2 regions of the Streptomyces sp. NPDC030840 genome follow, and region 2 is predicted to be linked to the other one. Evidence: riboswitches for the same ligand, from Rfam matches in the RefSeq annotation. Region 2 holds a riboswitch; the other holds the start of a gene.
What was found. Region 2 has a riboswitch for glycine ahead of gcvP (aminomethyl-transferring glycine dehydrogenase). Riboswitches for the same ligand answer to the same signal wherever they lie in the genome.

Region 1: linked by a shared signal. The riboswitch ahead of gcvT (glycine cleavage system aminomethyltransferase GcvT) and the one ahead of gcvP (aminomethyl-transferring glycine dehydrogenase) in region 2 are both predicted to bind glycine.

Annotation. Positions count from the first base shown of each region.
Region 1 covers NZ_JBVIEE010000007.1:343,162-351,086, reverse strand. The annotation lists gene glyA (serine hydroxymethyltransferase) at 1-472, opposite strand, end outside; gene gcvH (glycine cleavage system protein GcvH) at 495-875, opposite strand; gene gcvT (glycine cleavage system aminomethyltransferase GcvT) at 1,004-2,137, opposite strand; glycine riboswitch at 2,176-2,300, opposite strand; glycine riboswitch at 2,301-2,408, opposite strand; gene ACZ49J_RS18645 (AAA family ATPase) at 2,607-3,293, shown strand; gene ACZ49J_RS18640 (enhanced serine sensitivity protein SseB) at 3,464-4,240, shown strand; gene ACZ49J_RS18635 (enhanced serine sensitivity protein SseB C-terminal domain-containing protein) at 4,442-5,233, shown strand; gene ACZ49J_RS18630 (ABC transporter permease) at 5,726-6,727, shown strand; gene ACZ49J_RS18625 (ABC transporter substrate-binding protein) at 6,826-7,925, shown strand, end outside.
Region 2 covers NZ_JBVIEE010000030.1:6,954-14,878, forward strand. The annotation lists gene ftsR (transcriptional regulator FtsR) at 1-643, shown strand, start outside; gene ACZ49J_RS40075 (bifunctional nuclease family protein) at 728-1,201, shown strand; gene ACZ49J_RS40080 (MerR family transcriptional regulator) at 1,567-2,214, shown strand; gene ACZ49J_RS40085 (DNA polymerase IV) at 2,293-3,708, shown strand; gene ACZ49J_RS40090 (PRC-barrel domain-containing protein) at 3,823-4,191, opposite strand; glycine riboswitch at 4,313-4,407, shown strand; gene gcvP (aminomethyl-transferring glycine dehydrogenase) at 4,582-7,467, shown strand; gene ACZ49J_RS40100 (DUF5999 family protein) at 7,563-7,757, opposite strand.

The DNA.
Region 1 (7,925 bases), on a different contig from region 2:
CGGCCATGTCGACCAGACCGGTCTCCGCGTCGACGTGGTAGGCGACCACCTCGTACAGCTTGCCGGAGAAGTTGATCTTCATGCCGTGGGTCAGGTGCCCGCCGTGCGCGAGGTTCAGGCCCATGATCGTGTCGCCGGGCTTGAGCAGCGCGAACATCGCGGCCGCGTTGGCCTGGGCGCCCGAGTGCGGCTGGACGTTGGCGTGCTCGGCGCCGAAGAGCTCCTTGATCCGGTCGATCGCGATCCGCTCGACCACGTCGACGTGCTCGCAGCCGCCGTAGTAGCGGCGGCCGGGGTAGCCCTCGGCGTACTTGTTGGTCAGCACCGAGCCCTGGGCCTCCATGACCGCGGCCGGAGCGAAGTTCTCCGAGGCGATCATCTCCAGGGTGGACTGCTGGCGGTGGAGCTCGGCGTCGACGGCGGCGGCGACGTCCGGGTCCAGCTCGCGCAGGGACGCGTTCAGAAGTGACATGTCAGCCATGGGGTACGACTCCTCAGCCGGCGGAGAAGGCGGTGTACTCGTCGGCGGAGAGCAGGTCGGCCGGCTCCTCGGTGACCCGCACCTTGAACAGCCAGCCGCCCTCGAAGGGGGCCGAGTTCACCAGCGACGGGTCGTTGACCACGTCCTCGTTGGTCTCGGTGACCTCACCGCTGACCGGGGCGTACAGGTCGCTCACGGACTTCGTCGACTCCAGCTCCCCGCAGGTCTCGCCCGCGGTGACGGTGGAACCCACGTCAGGGAGCTGGACGAAGACGACATCGCCGAGCGCGTTGGCCGCGTGCTCCGTGATGCCGACCGTCGCGACGCCGTCCTCGGCGGCCGACAGCCACTCGTGCTCCTTGCTGTAGCGCAGCTGCTGGGGATTGTTGCTCATGGCCTGAATTCTCCTGTACGCGTGGCAGTGGTGATGAATGGGGGACTGCTGGAAACGCATGTGAGCAGCGGAAACGTGCACGGGGCCCGGCCCGGGACAGGCACGGGACGCGATACCGCTCTCAGTCTCTACTTCTGCCGCTTGTAGAACGGCAGTGCCACGACCTCGTACGGCTCGTGGGTGCCCCGGATGTCCACGCCGACACCGGGCGTGCCGGGCGCGGAGTGCGCGGCGTCGACGTACGCCATCGCGATCGGTTTGCCGAGGGTGGGGGAGGGCGCCCCGGAGGTGACCTCGCCGATCACCTCGCCGCCCGCGACCACGGCGTACCCGGCGCGCGGGACGCGACGGCCCTCGGCGACCAGGCCGACGAGGACGCGCGGCGGGGCGCTCTCGGCCCTGGCGGCGGCCTCGGCGAGCGCCTCGCGCCCCACGAAGTCGCCCTTCTTGTCGAACTTCACGACCCTCCCGAGGCCCGCGTCGAAGGGGGTGAGCGAGGTCGACAGCTCGTGCCCGTACAGCGGCATGCCCGCCTCAAGGCGCAGCGTGTCCCGGCAGGACAGCCCGCACGGGACCAGGCCGGCGCCCTCGCCCGCCTTGGTCAGCGCCTGCCACAGCTCGACGGCGTGCTCCGGCTTCACGAACAGCTCGAAGCCGTCCTCGCCGGTGTACCCGGTGCGGGCGATCAGGGCGGGCACGCCCGCGACGGTGCCGGGCAGGCCGGCGTAGTACTTCAGGCCGTCGAGGTCGGCGTCGGTGAGCGAGGCGAGGATGCCGGGGGACTCGGGGCCCTGGACGGCGATGAGGGCGTAGGCGTCCCGGTCGTCGCGGACCTCGGCGTCGAAACCGGCCGAGCGCTCGACCAGCGCGTCCAGCACCACCTGGGCGTTGGAGGCGTTGGCGACCACCATGTAGTGAGAAGATCCGGCCTCCGTCTCGGCGAGCCGGTACACGATGAGGTCGTCGAGGATGCCGCCGTCCTCGCGGCAGATCATGGTGTAGCGGGCGCGGCCGGCCCGGACTCCGCTCATGTCGCCGACCAGCGCGTGATCCAGCAGCGCGGCCGCCTGCGGTCCGGTCACGGTGATCTCGCCCATGTGCGAGAGGTCGAAGAGGCCCGCCCTGGTGCGGACGGCGTTGTGCTCGTCGCGCTCGGAGCCGTACCGCAGCGGCATGTCCCAGCCGGCGAAGTCGGTCATCGTCGCGCCGAGCGAGCGGTGCAGGGCGTCAAGGGCGGTGCGGCGGGGCTCGGTACTGCTCATCGGTCGGTCGTCTCCCGGGGCATGACAGGCGAGGGCGTTCCTCCCCATCTGTCATCGGAACCTGAGAGGTTCGCCATGACCACGGATGACCCGGACGATCACGGCTTGCACCTTGGGTGGAGCGCGCCCCTGAGGTCAGGGACGGCCCGCTTTTCAGATATGCCTCGCCCGCGCGGTGACTGGGCCTGAGAGATTCAAGGGAGGGACTTGCTCCTTCGGCGTCCCAGCGTCGAGCGCCGTGCTCGTCTGGGAACTCTCCCGCGCGGATTCAAGCGGCCGGTATGCAGTTGGCGCGCACATCATCGCACGCATCGCTCCGGCACGGCAGGGGCCCTCCCGCACAGGGGGCGCACAGGACCCGCGGCGGAGCACGGCGTCCTGTAGCAGGGCTGTGGCAGGACGGGGACGGAAAGGAGAGACCCCGGGATTACCTTCTCTTTACACTCGACGGGGATGGGACTCCATACCCATGGGGAGGACGATCACGGTGAACAGGACCACGGTGTATGCGACGACCTACGGCATCGCGCTGCCCGGCCGGCCGACGGCCCCGGCCGGGGAGGCGTGCGGCCCGTTCCCGACGGCGGTCGTCCGCGACCTGCGCGAGCGCTCAGGCCGCAGCCCGCACGGACTCACCTTCGGTGCGAGCGACCTCGTCGTGGTCACCGGACTCCCCGGCAGCGGCAAGTCCACCCTCATGCGGCGGGCGGTGCGCGGTCCGCGCATCGACTCCCAGGACACCCGTGACCGCTGGGACGCCCGTCTGGCCCGCTTCCTGCCGTACGCGCTCTACCGGCCCTTCGTGCGGATCGCCCACTACGCCGGGCTCCGCCGCGCGCTGCGCACCGGCGCCGGTGTCGTCGTGCACGACTGCGGTACGCAGGCCTGGGTGCGCGGCTGGCTCGCCCGCGAGGCCCGCCGCCGGGGCGGCACGCTGCATCTGCTGCTCCTCGACGTCACCCCCGACGAGGCCCGTGACGGCCAGCGGGAGCGTGGGCGCGGGGTGTCGCAGTTCGCCTTCGCCCGGCACCGGGCGGCGACGGCGCGGCTGCTGAGGGGGGTGGAGAAGGGGCGGCTTCCCGAGGGGTGCGGGGGAGCGGTGCTGCTCGACCGGGCGGCGGCGGGGGTGTTGCGGCGGATTGATTTCTCCGGGTGAGAGCTCCCTGATGTTGGTGGGTATCCGCGGGGCGTCTGTGGCTTGTCGCGCCCACGCGGCGGAGCCGCACATGACACAGCCCCGCGCCCCTGACGGGGCGCACCTCCCCAACCGCCCATTAGGGTTCAGCCACAGCAGCGGTTCGGAGAACAAGCGGTAGGCAGCAGACGATGGATTTCGCGGCGGACTTCCCGGCACAGGCGCACCCCCATCCGCACGGCGGATGGCCCGGCAACGAGCTGGAGGAGGTGCTCTCGGCGGCCCTCGGCCGACCGGGCGCGGGCGGCCGGATCGTGGAGGTGCTCGGCCGCAGCTTCCTGTGGGTGCCCCTGCCCGAGGGCGGCGGCCCGCACAGTGGCCCGCTCGCCCTGCCGACGATGGAGATCGACGGGCAGGCGTATGTGCCGGTGTTCAGCTCCGAGGAGCAGTTCCGCCAGGTCGTCGGCAGCCACATGTCGTACACGATCGCGCCCGCCGTCGAGTTCGCACGCGGGCTGCCGCCGCACGTGGGCATCGCGGTGAACCCGGACGGCATGATCGGCGTACCGCTGCCGCCGCCGGCCGTGGCCGAGCTGTGCCGGGCCGGGCGGACCCCGCTGGACGGGTCGGCGAGCGGCGCCCGGGTGCGGTTGTTCGAGCCGGACTGGCAGGACGATCCCGTGGACTTCCTCGCCGCGGCCTCCGCCGAGTTCGCCGGCGCCAGAGCCGTACTCAGCGCCCGCCGCTGCCTGGCCGCCATCGAGACCTCCGACCCGGTGATGTTCATCGGCGTCGAACTGTCCTCCTGGGAAGCCGACCGCGCCCTCCCCCTGGACGCCCTGGCCCGCGCCCTGACCACCGCCCCGGTGCGGTACGCCGTGAACATGGTCTTCCTGGACGTCGCCCAGGACCCCGTGGGCGACTGGATGCGCGAAAAGGTCCGGCCCTTCTACCAACAGGGCTACTAGGGCGCGCCCCCGCAAGGGACGCGCCTGGGGCGTGGGGCCGTGTCCTTTTGCGGCTCCGCCGCGTGGGCGCGACAAGCCACAAACAACCCGCAGCCGCCCACAGACAACAAGCCCCGAGCTCATGGGCGGCTGTTGTCAGCTACCCCGCCTAAGCTGGTTTCATATCCAAGGTGCAGGTTTTCTCGAGAGGGCGGTAAAAGGGTGAGCGCGAGCGGCACGGCCGCGACCGGCCAGGTCGAGCACATGCTGCGCCAGGTGACGCCCGGGCGTTACGACGCCTACGAGGCGTTGCTGCGCGCGCTCGCGACCCCGTCCTCCGGCCAGGTCTGGATGCTGCTGTGGCACGGCCAGGCAGGCTCCCCGGACGCCCAGTACGGGAACATGGAGGTGGAGGGCCACGGCTACGCCCCCTGCGTCACCTCCGCCCAGGAGCTCTCGGCCAGCGGCTGGAACCGCAGTTACGAGGTGGTCGACGGCCTCGACGTGGCCCGCACCCTGTACCCCGACCACTACGGGCTGTGGCTGAACCCGCACGCGCCCGGCGGAGGCGTCGGCATTCCCTGGCTGGACCTGCGCCGGATCGCCACCGGCCTGGAGCGCCAGCCCGCCGGCCCCCTGCGGCTGTCCGAACCGGGCATCGAGATCCCGCAGTTCTACGCCCTGCTCACGCAGAACGCCCACCGCACCCCGGCCGTCCGCTCGTTGCGCCGCGCCTGGGTGCAGCCCGCGCTCGGCGCGCCGTACCTGGCCATCGGGCTCGACGTGTACGACACCTCGCCGCCCGCGGTGGACTCGGTGCGGGCGATGATGCAGCAGTCCATCGGCGCGGTCCCGGACGGGCTGCCCGTCTCCACCGTCGCGATGTCCGACGAGTACGACCCGGTGGCGATGTGGCTGCGCGCCAACGCCCGCCCCTTCTACGACCGCGAGGCCCACGCGGCCCCGGCCCAGGCTCCCGCGGCAGGCGGGTACGGATACCCGGGCGGGTACTGACGGAAAGACCCGGGCGCGCCGGACGGAAGACCCCGGCACGTACTGACGGGGAATCAGGCTTGTGCTGGAGGCCTGCACCGCAGGCCCGCACTGAGGGCCCGTATGCAGGCCCGACGAAGCGTCCCGGATCCCCCTCACGGCTCGTCGACCACCCCGCACGGCGCACCCACAGACACCCTCGGCGTTTTCGCGGGACATGTCCGCATCTACACGGGTAAATGTAAGCCGCGGCCTCTTGCGCCCCAACTGCCCCCCGTCCGAATCACGTTGCGTGACGTCCGCATAACGGAACTCCGAGGACAGCATCACGGTTAGGCATCCATTCGCCGTCAAGTCTGGCAACAGATCGGCGAAGCGTTGAAGACTCCCGCACCAGGGGGCTTCACCCCTGTGCACGGCAGGGGAACTCCACCCCTGCCCACGACGGACGATCAGGCCGCTACCGCGGCAAGTGCGGGCCGGTCACCGCCGGTTGAGAGGGGTCCCTGCCAGATGACGGCGCCATTGCACGACACGACCGCGGAAGCGGCCCCGACTGCTCCTGCCGATCCGGCGGAGACAGGCGCCGAGAAGGTCGAGGGCCGGTCCCTCAAGCAGATCGCCTGGAACCGTCTCAAGCAGGACAAGGTCGCTCTCGCCGGCGGCGCCTTCGTGCTCTTCCTGACCCTGGTCGCCGTGTTCGCCCCGCTGATCGTCGGTCTGCTCGGCCACCCGCCGAACGAGTTCCACCAGGACAAGCTGGACCCGCTGACCAACCTGCCGCAGGGCGCGTGGGGCGGCGTGAGCGGTGACTTCCTCTTCGGCGTCGAGCCCAACAAGGGCCGCGACGTGTTCAGCCGCATCGTCTACGGCGCCCGGATCTCCCTGCTCGTGGCGTTCCTCGCCGCCGTCGTCGCCGTGGCGCTCGGCACCCTGTTCGGCATCATCGCGGGCTACTTCGGCGGCTGGATCGACGCGCTGATCAGCCGCACCATGGACGTGCTGCTCTCCTTCCCGCAGCTGCTCTTCATCATCTCCCTGGTCTCGGTGCTCCCCGACGACCTGCTGGGCCTGACCGGTTCCGGCGTGCGTATCGCCGTACTCGTCCTGGTCATCGGCTTCTTCGGCTGGCCGTACGTGGGCCGCATCGTCCGCGGCCAGACCCTCAGCCTGCGTGAGCGCGAGTACGTCGAGGCCGCCCGCAGCCTCGGCGGCGGCCGACGGCACATCCTCTTCCGGGAGTTGCTGCCGAACCTGGTCGCCCCGATCCTCGTCTACGCGACGCTGATGATCCCCACCAACATCCTCACGGAGGCGGCGCTCAGCTTCCTCGGCGCGGGTGTGCGGCCGCCGACGGCGTCCTGGGGCGGCATGCTGCGCGACGCGCTGGAGACCTACGAGCACGATCCGATGTTCATGGTCTTCCCCGGCGCCACCATCTTCGTCACCGTCCTCGCGTTCAACCTCTTCGGAGACGGTCTGCGCGACGCGCTGGACCCCAAGGGCACCCGCTAGAGCTCATCCACGACTTGCCCCTGCCGCACCGTCAGGTGGCTGACCCCATGGTTCTCCGGCTCAGGACCGGGACCGCGAATCTCGGAGGTTACGAGAAAATGTCCACAGCTTCCCCGAAGCGACGGCTTGCTGCCGGTGCGGCCCTCGTAGTCGCGGCGCTGGTGACCACCACGGCGTGCGGCGGCGGTGACAGCGACAACGGCAAGGACGAGGGCGCGGGGTACAACGCGGCTCTCAACAAGGTCGTCAACGCCTCCACCAAGAAGGGCGGGACGCTGAAGTTCATAGGCAAGCAGGACTTCGACTCCCTGGACCCGCAGCGCACCTACTACGGCATGACCTGGGACTTCATGCGGTTCTTCACCCGCACCCTGGTCACGTACGACACCAAGCCGGGCGAGGCCTCCAACAAACTGGTCGGCGACCTCGCCACCGGCCCCGCCGAGGTCTCCGCCGACGGCAAGACCTACACGTACAAGCTGCGTGACGGTCTGACCTGGGAGGACGGCTCGGCGCTGACCTCCAAGGACATCAAGTACGGCATCGAGCGCATCTGGGCGACGGACGTCATCACCGGTGGCCCCGCGTACATCAAGCAGACGCTGGACCCCAAGGGCGAGTACAAGGGCCCCTACAAGGACACGTCCAAGGACAAGCTGGGTCTGAAGGCCATCGAGACGCCGGACGACAAGACCATCGTCTTCAAGCTGCCCAAGCCCAACGGTGACTTCGAGCAGTTCCTGGCCATGCCCACCGGTGCCCCGGTGAAGCAGAGCGAGGACACCGGCGCCAAGTACACCAACAAGCCGTTCTCCTCCGGCCCGTACAAGGTCCAGTCGTACAAGGCGGGCAAGGGCCTGACCCTGGTGCGCAACACCAACTGGAAGAAGGCGTCGGACCCGATCCGCCCGGCCCTCCCGGACAAGATCACCGTGACGATCTCCGCCAACCTGGAGGAGAACGACAAGCGGCTGATGGAGGGCGACTACGACCTCGACGTCAACGGCACCGGCATGACCCAGTCGGGCCGCGTCACCGCCGTCCAGGACCACAAGGCCAACATCGACAACATCCAGACGTCGTTCGTCCGTTACGTGGCCCTCGTCCAGACGACCAAGCCGTTCGACAACGTCGACTGCCGCAAGGCCGTCTTCTACGCCACGGACTTCGCCGGTCTGCAGCAGGTGCGCGGCGGTGA
Region 2 (7,925 bases):
CTCCAAGATCCGTTTTCTGGAGTCGGAGGGGCTGGTCGAGCCGCAGCGTACCCCCTCGGGGTACCGGAAGTTCAGCAGTGAGGACGTCGAGCGTCTCGGACACGTGCTGAGGATGCAGCGGGACCACTATCTGCCCCTGAAGGTGATCCGGGAGCATCTGGACGCGCTTGAGCGCGGTGAGCCGGTGCGCCTGCCTGTCCTGGGTCGTCAGCGGGACACAGGGGACCGGGAGCAGCTGTTCGAGGAGCTCCTCGTGGACTCCGAGGAGCCGACGGCTGCCAGAATCGGGCGTGCGGAACTCCTGGCCGTGGCCGGGATCGACGAGGAGCAGCTGGCCGAGTGGGAGTCGTACGGACTCGTCTGCGCGCTGCCCGGCGGGGCGTACGACCCGGAGGCGGCGACTGTGGCCACTCTTCTGGTGGAACTCGGGCGGTTCGGGATCGAGCCACGGCATCTGCGGGCCATGAAAGCCGCCGCCGACCGTGAGGCAGGTCTCGTCGACCAGGTGGTGGCTCCGCTGCGGCGCCACCGCAATCCGCAGACCAGGGCCCATGCGGAGGCCCGTACGAAGGAGCTGGCGGGCCTCACGGGGAAGCTGCACGCCGCTCTGGTGCGGACCGCGCTCGGAGTAGGGCAGTCCTGACTCTCCGGGGTGGATGGGGCCGGTCTGGTGGGCCAATCTCTGTCCGACTACCCAAACGTCCCGCGCAGCGCCTAGGGTTGCTGTGTGAACGAGCTCGATGTCGTAGGTGTCCGGGTCGAAATGCCCTCCAACCAACCGATCGTGCTCCTGCGTGAAGTGGGAGGCGACCGTTACCTCCCCATCTGGATCGGGCCGGGGGAGGCAACGGCGATCGCCTTCGCCCAGCAGGGCATGGCACCCGCTCGACCGCTGACCCACGACCTGTTCAAGGACGTGCTGGAGGCCGTCGGCCAGGAGCTCACGGAAGTGCGCATCACGGATCTGCGTGAGGGCGTCTTCTACGCGGAGCTGGTGTTCGCCAGCGGGGTCGAGGTGAGCGCACGCCCGTCCGATGCCATAGCGCTGGCCCTGCGCACCGGGACGCCGATCTTCGGCAGTGACGGGGTGCTCGACGACGCCGGCATCGCGATCCCGGACGAGCAGGAGGACGAGGTGGAGAAGTTCCGCGAGTTCCTCGACCAGATCTCGCCCGAGGACTTCGGCACGAACAGCCAGTGAGGCGGCCGGGCCCGGAGCGACTCATGCCGTAGAGGGCGGGCCGCAGCGGCGGAGCTGTCCGGGCTGTGGAGTGGAGGGCGTCGGCCCGTCGGTGCGGTCGTGCCACGCGCCGGGATGGTCGAGATCCGGAGCCGCCAGGCCTGAGAGGGTTCGGCGATGCGTGTGCCTGTGCGCGCCCTGTGTACCTGCGGCAGCAGGCCGTTACGCGGCTCATCGGAAGCGCATTCGGCTAGCCTTTCCCCGCGGGAGGGTACGGGAAACCACTCGTTGGGTGATTATCACTCGGCGTGCCGAGTGTGGCGATCGTTGACGCACCCCTGGTGACTGCCTACCGTCGAGAAGGCAGGTCAAGGACGGAGGTCGGCGTGAGAAGCAGCGGCGACGGTACGGCTGGGGGCGCCCACGGACGCAGTCCGGGGGGTGGCGGCCCGTACCCGCTCCACGGCAACGCGGCCGGTCACGTCCCCCACAGGCCGACCCCGGTACCGGTGGACGAGGGAGCGGCGTCCGAGGCGACGGAGCAGCAGATCGGTTATCGCGGCCCCACCGCGTGCGCGGCCGCGGGAATCACCTACCGGCAGCTCGACTACTGGGCCCGCACGGGTCTGGTCGAGCCCAGCGTACGGCCTGCCTACGGTTCCGGTACGCAGCGGCTGTACAGCTTCCGGGACGTAGTCGTACTCAAGATCGTCAAGCGGTTCCTCGACACCGGTGTGGCATTGCAGAACATCCGCACCGCTGTCCAGCACCTCAGAGAGCGTGGCTTCCGGGACCTGGAGCGGATGACGCTGATGAGCGACGGCGCGACCGTGTACGAGTGCACGTCGCCCGACGAGGTGCACGCCCTGCTCCAGGGCGGGCAGGGCATCTTCGGGATCGCCGTGGGCGTGGTGTGGCGGGACGTGGAGAGCGCGCTGTCGCAGCTGCACGGAGAGCGCATCGACACGGGGGAGACGCTCGTAGGCCACAACCCCGGGGACGAGTTGGCGCGGCGGCGCAACCGGGCGGGCTGAAGGGCGAGGGGCCCTCGGAAGTCCTGTGGGCGCGGCTGCGGCGGCCCATTGTCAGTGGCGTAGGGCAGCATCGGAGATGTGAGAACCGCGCCCACGATCCTGCATCTCGACATGGATGCCTTCTACGCCTCGGCGGAGCAGGCGTCCAAGCCGAGCCTGCGCGGAAAGGCCGTCATCGTGGGCGGTCTCGGGCCGCGCGGCGTGGTCGCCACGGCCTCGTACGAGGCGCGGGTCTTCGGGGTGCACTCGGCGATGCCCATGGCACAGGCGCGGCGGCTCGCGCCGAACGCCGCGTATCTCGTGCCGCGGTTCGAGTTCTACCGGGCGATCAGCGAGCAGGTCATGACGCTGTTGCGGGCCCTGTCGCCGCTGGTGGAGCCGCTGAGCCTGGATGAGGCGTTCGTCGATCTCGAGGCCGGGGGCGCCGCCTGGGACGCGGAGTCGGCGCGGCTCACGGGGACGAAGCTGCGTGCGGACATCCGGGCTGCCACCGGGCTGACCGGTTCCGTGGGGCTCGCCGCCTCCAAGATGCTGGCCAAAATCGCGTCGGAGGAGGCCAAGCCCGACGGTCTCGTGCTCATCGAGCCGGGGACGGAGCGGGCGCTGCTGGGTCCGAAGTCGGTGCGGATCCTGCCGGGAGTGGGGCCGGCGACCGGCGACCACCTGCGAAGGGCGGGGATCACGACGGTCGAGGAGATCGTGGAGGCGGGTGAGGACGAGCTGGTGCGGCTGGTGGGGAAGGCCCACGGGCACGGTCTGTATGCCATGGCGCTGGCCCTCGACGACCGGCCCGTGGTGGCCGAGCGGGACACGAAGTCGGTGTCGGTGGAGGACACGTACGACGTGGACATCCACGATCGTGTCCGGGTCCGCATGGAGGTGCAGCGGCTCGCGGACCGGTGTGTGCGGCGGCTGCGCGGGGCGCGGCTGTCCGGGCGGACCATCGTGCTGAAGGTGCGGAGGTACGACTTCTCGACGCTGACCCGGTCCGAGACCTTGCGCGGGCCCACGGACGACCCCGCCGTGGTGCGGGAGGCGGCGGCGCGGCTGCTGGAAGCCGTGGACACCACGGGCGGCGTACGGCTGCTCGGGGTGGGCGTCAGCGGGCTCGCCGACTACACGCAGGAGGACCTGTTCGCCCAGGCGGCGGGGGAGGCCCACCTCGAGGACGAGGACACGGCGGAGGAGTCGGCGCGAGGGGAGGCCGCGCCTGCCGAGCGGCGGTGGCCCGCCGGGCATGATGTGCGGCACGCGGAGTTCGGGCACGGGTGGGTGCAGGGAAGCGGGCTGGGCCGGGTGACCGTGCGCTTCGAGACGCCGGACTCGGCGCCGGGCCGTGTCCGTACCTTCCGCACCGACGACCAGGCCCTCCAGCCGGCCGATCCACTGCCACTGATACCGGGCGGGCCGGCAGCGATGGCTCCAGGGCTGAAGCGGGAGAGCGTGCACGGGTCGGGTGCGGAGCGCCCACCGGAGGCCGCCGGCCGGGTGTGAGACGCGTGGGAGAGTCGGGACGAGACGGGGAGAGGAGGGGGCCGCGGCTGCCGGGGGGCCGTTGGGGCGTACGGGGGAAGCCGTGGCCGTCGCGGGCGGCGGGCGCCCAGGTGTTCAGGCCTCCTCCGTGCCCGCGACCTGGCCGAACTCCCGGTCCATCGGGGGAGGAGGAGCGATGTCCAGGCCGTAGTGGTGGTAGAGCTGGAGTTCCTGTTCCGGGGAGAGATGGCGGCCGACGCCGAAGTCGGGGGCGTCCTTGATGAGGGCGCGGTCGAAGGGGACGCGGAGGGTGCCCTCCACCAGTTCGCTGGGCTCCAGGGGTACGAAGGCGTCACGGCTGAACAGGCCCATGCGTATCGCGGCCCACTCGGGGATTCCGGTCGCGTCGTCGAGATACACCTCGTCGACCGTGCCGATCTTGGTGCCCTTGCGGTCGAACGCTTTGCGGCCGATCAGGTTGCGCGGATCGATGTCGGTCTGCACGGGCCCTCCAAAACGTCGCATATGGTGCAACTCATCCCTAGGTCTACGAAAAGGCACAACGGAGAAGGTGGCCACTCGAAGACGCGTGCGTTGGTCGCGCTGGTACGCTGGCAACGGCTGCTGACCCTGTGCGGGAGAGTCCTCCAGCTCCATCGGAGGCGCCGAAGGAGCAACTCCTCCCCGGAATCTCTCAGGCCCCTGTACCGCACGGACGAGGTCACTCTGGAAAGCAGAGCGGGTGTCGACGGCTTCCGCTCTCACCGACGGTGAAAGCCGGGGCCCTCGGGCGGCCGGTGAAGCTCTCAGGTCGAGATGACAGAGGGGGAGGCCGTCGGGGCACCCGTGCCGTGGTGTCCCTCGAAGGTCGCGTCAGACCAGGAGGCCTCCGCCATGACCGCCGATCGCATTCCGCTCACCGAGCTCGAACAGGGCACCCCGTTCGAGCAGCGCCACATCGGCCCCGACCTGGAGGCCCGGGCGAAGATGCTGGCCCAGGTCGGGTACGGCTCGCTCGACGAGCTGATCACCGCCGCGGTGCCGGACGTGATCCGGAACGCCCACGCGCTGGAACTGCCCGGCGCGCGCACCGAGGCCGAGGTCCTCGCCGAGCTGCGCTCCCTCGCGGACCGCAACCAGGTGCTGGGCTCCATGATCGGCCTGGGCTACCACGGGACGTTCACGCCGCCCGTCATCCTGCGGAACGTCATGGAGAACCCGGCCTGGTACACGGCCTACACGCCGTACCAGCCGGAGATCTCGCAGGGCCGCCTCGAAGCGCTGCTGAACTTCCAGACGATGGTCGCCGACCTGACCGGCCTGCCGACCTCGGGTGCCTCGCTGCTGGACGAGGGCACGGCGGCCGCCGAGGCGATGGCGCTGTCGCGGCGCATGGGCAAGAACAAGAAGGGCATCTTCCTCATCGACGCGGACGCGCTGCCGCAGACCATCGCCGTGATCGAGACACGTGCCGAGCCAACCGGTGTCGAGGTCGTTGTGGCCGATCTCAGCGAGGGCATCCCGGCCGCCATCGCCGAGCGCGAGATCAACGGCGTGCTCCTGCAGTACCCGGGTGCCTCCGGTGCCGTACGTGATCTCAAGCCCGTCATCGAACAGGCGCATGAACTCGGCGCGCTCGTCACCGTCGCCGCTGATCTGCTGGCGCTCACGCTGCTCACGCCGCCCGGAGAGCTGGGAGCCGACATCGCGGTCGGTACGACGCAGCGCTTCGGCGTGCCGATGGGATTCGGCGGCCCCCACGCCGGCTACATGGCCGTGCACGAGAAGTTCGCCCGCAGCCTGCCCGGGCGGCTCGTGGGCGTTTCCGTGGACGCGGACGGACACAAGGCGTACCGGCTGGCCCTGCAGACGCGGGAGCAGCACATCCGTAGGGAGAAGGCGACCAGCAACATCTGCACCGCCCAGGTGCTGCTCGCCGTGATGGCCGGCATGTACGCCGTCTACCACGGCCCCGACGGGCTGCGGGCGATCGCCCGGCGTACGCACCGGTACGCCACGATCCTCGCCGCCGGCCTCACGGAAGGCGGGGTCGAGGTGGTGCACGGCGCCTACTTCGACACGCTGACCACGCGGGTGCCGGGCCGGGCCGCGGAGATCGTCGCGGCCGCGCGCGAGCACGGCGTCAACCTCCGGCTCGTGGACGCCGACCGGGTGTCGATCGCCTGCGACGAGACCACCACGCGGGCCCAGCTGGGTGCGGTGTGGACGGCGTTCGGCGTTCAGGGCGACATCGAGGCGCTGGACGCGGCGACACAGGACACGCTGCCGGCCGCGCTGCTGCGCACCGACGACTACCTGGCCCATCCGGTCTTCCACCAGCACCGCTCCGAGACCGCGATGCTGCGGTACCTGCGCAGGCTTGCCGACCGCGACTACGCCCTCGACCGGGGCATGATCCCGCTGGGCTCCTGCACGATGAAGCTCAACGCGACCACCGAGATGGAACCGGTCACCTGGCCCGAGTTCGGGCAGCTGCACCCCTTCGCGCCCGCCGACCAGGCGCAGGGCTACCTCGCGCTGATCACCGAGCTTGAGGAGCGTCTCGCCGAGGTCACCGGGTACGACAAGGTGTCGCTCCAGCCGAACGCGGGCTCACAGGGTGAGCTGGCCGGTCTGCTCGCCGTACGCGGCTACCACCGGGCACGCGGTGACGAGCAGCGCACGGTATGCCTCATTCCGTCCTCCGCGCACGGTACGAACGCGGCCAGCGCCGTCATGGCGGGCATGAAGGTCGTCGTCGTGAAGACCGCGGAGGACGGCGAGATCGACGTCGAGGACCTGCGCGCCAAGATCGAGCAGTACCGCGACGAACTGGCGGTGCTGATGATCACGTACCCGTCGACGCACGGAGTGTTCGAGGAGCACGTCGGCGAGGTCTGCGCGGCGGTGCACGACGCGGGCGGCCAGGTGTACATCGACGGCGCGAACCTCAACGCGCTGGTGGGCCTGGCCAAGCCGGGGCACTTCGGCGGTGACGTCTCGCACCTGAACCTGCACAAGACGTTCTGCATCCCGCACGGTGGCGGCGGTCCGGGCGTGGGTCCGGTCGGAGTACGGGCGCACCTGGCGCCGTACCTGCCGAACCACCCGCTCCAGCCCGCGGCCGGGCCCGAGACGGGCGTGGGCCCGATCTCGGCCGCCCCGTGGGGCTCCGCGGGCATCCTGCCCATCTCCTGGGCGTACGTCCGGCTCATGGGTGGCGAGGGGCTCAAGCGCGCCACGCAGGTGGCCGTCCTCAGCGCCAACTACATCGCCAAGCGGCTGGAGCCGCACTACCCGGTGCTCTACACCGGTCCCGGCGGGCTCGTGGCGCACGAGTGCATCATCGACCTGCGGCCGCTGACCAAGGCGACCGGCGTGACCGTCGACGACGTCGCCAAGCGGCTGATCGACTACGGCTTCCACGCGCCGACCATGTCGTTCCCGGTGGCGGGGACGCTGATGATCGAGCCGACCGAGTCCGAGGACCTCGCCGAGCTGGACCGGTTCTGCGAGGCGATGATCGCGATCCGCGCGGAGATCGAGCGCGTGGGGTCGGGGCAGTGGCCCGCGGACGACAACCCGCTGCGGGGAGCCCCGCACACGGCCGCCGCGCTCGGCGAGGACTGGGACCACGCGTACTCCCGTGAGGAGGCCGTGTTCCCGGCGGGTGTGTCGGCCGCGGACAAGTACTGGCCGCCGGTGCGCCGGATCGACCAGGCCTTCGGCGACCGCAACCTGGTCTGCTCCTGCCCGCCGCTTGACGCTTACGAAGGGTAATCACGCCTGGATACGCGTCGGGGCCGGTTCGGAGAGTGCTTCTCCGGCCGGCCCCTTGTTTCTCCGGGCGGGCGCCCGCCCGTGTCGCCCTCGGCTCAGGCGACCGTCATCGCCTGCGGGCGTCGCGGGGCGATGATCTGGCCGTCGGGCAGGAGCTCACCGGTGTCCTCGAAGAGCAGAACGCCGTTGCACAGGAGGCTCCACCCCTGCTCCGGGTGGTGCGCCACGAGGCGGGCGGACTCCCGGTCGGCGGATTCGGCTGTCGGACACGGTGGCTGGTGCTGGCACATGGTGGTCGGGATCTTTCGGGTTGTCGTGGTGTGTGGGATGGCTGTCGTGGCTGACTCGCGGCTTGAAGCGTTGTTCATGGCCGCCCCCGTGGTGATAAGTCGGTCGGTCCCAGTGTTGCCCTACGAGCGTCAATCCGCAGCGATTTTGCGGCACCGCTTTCTCACAGA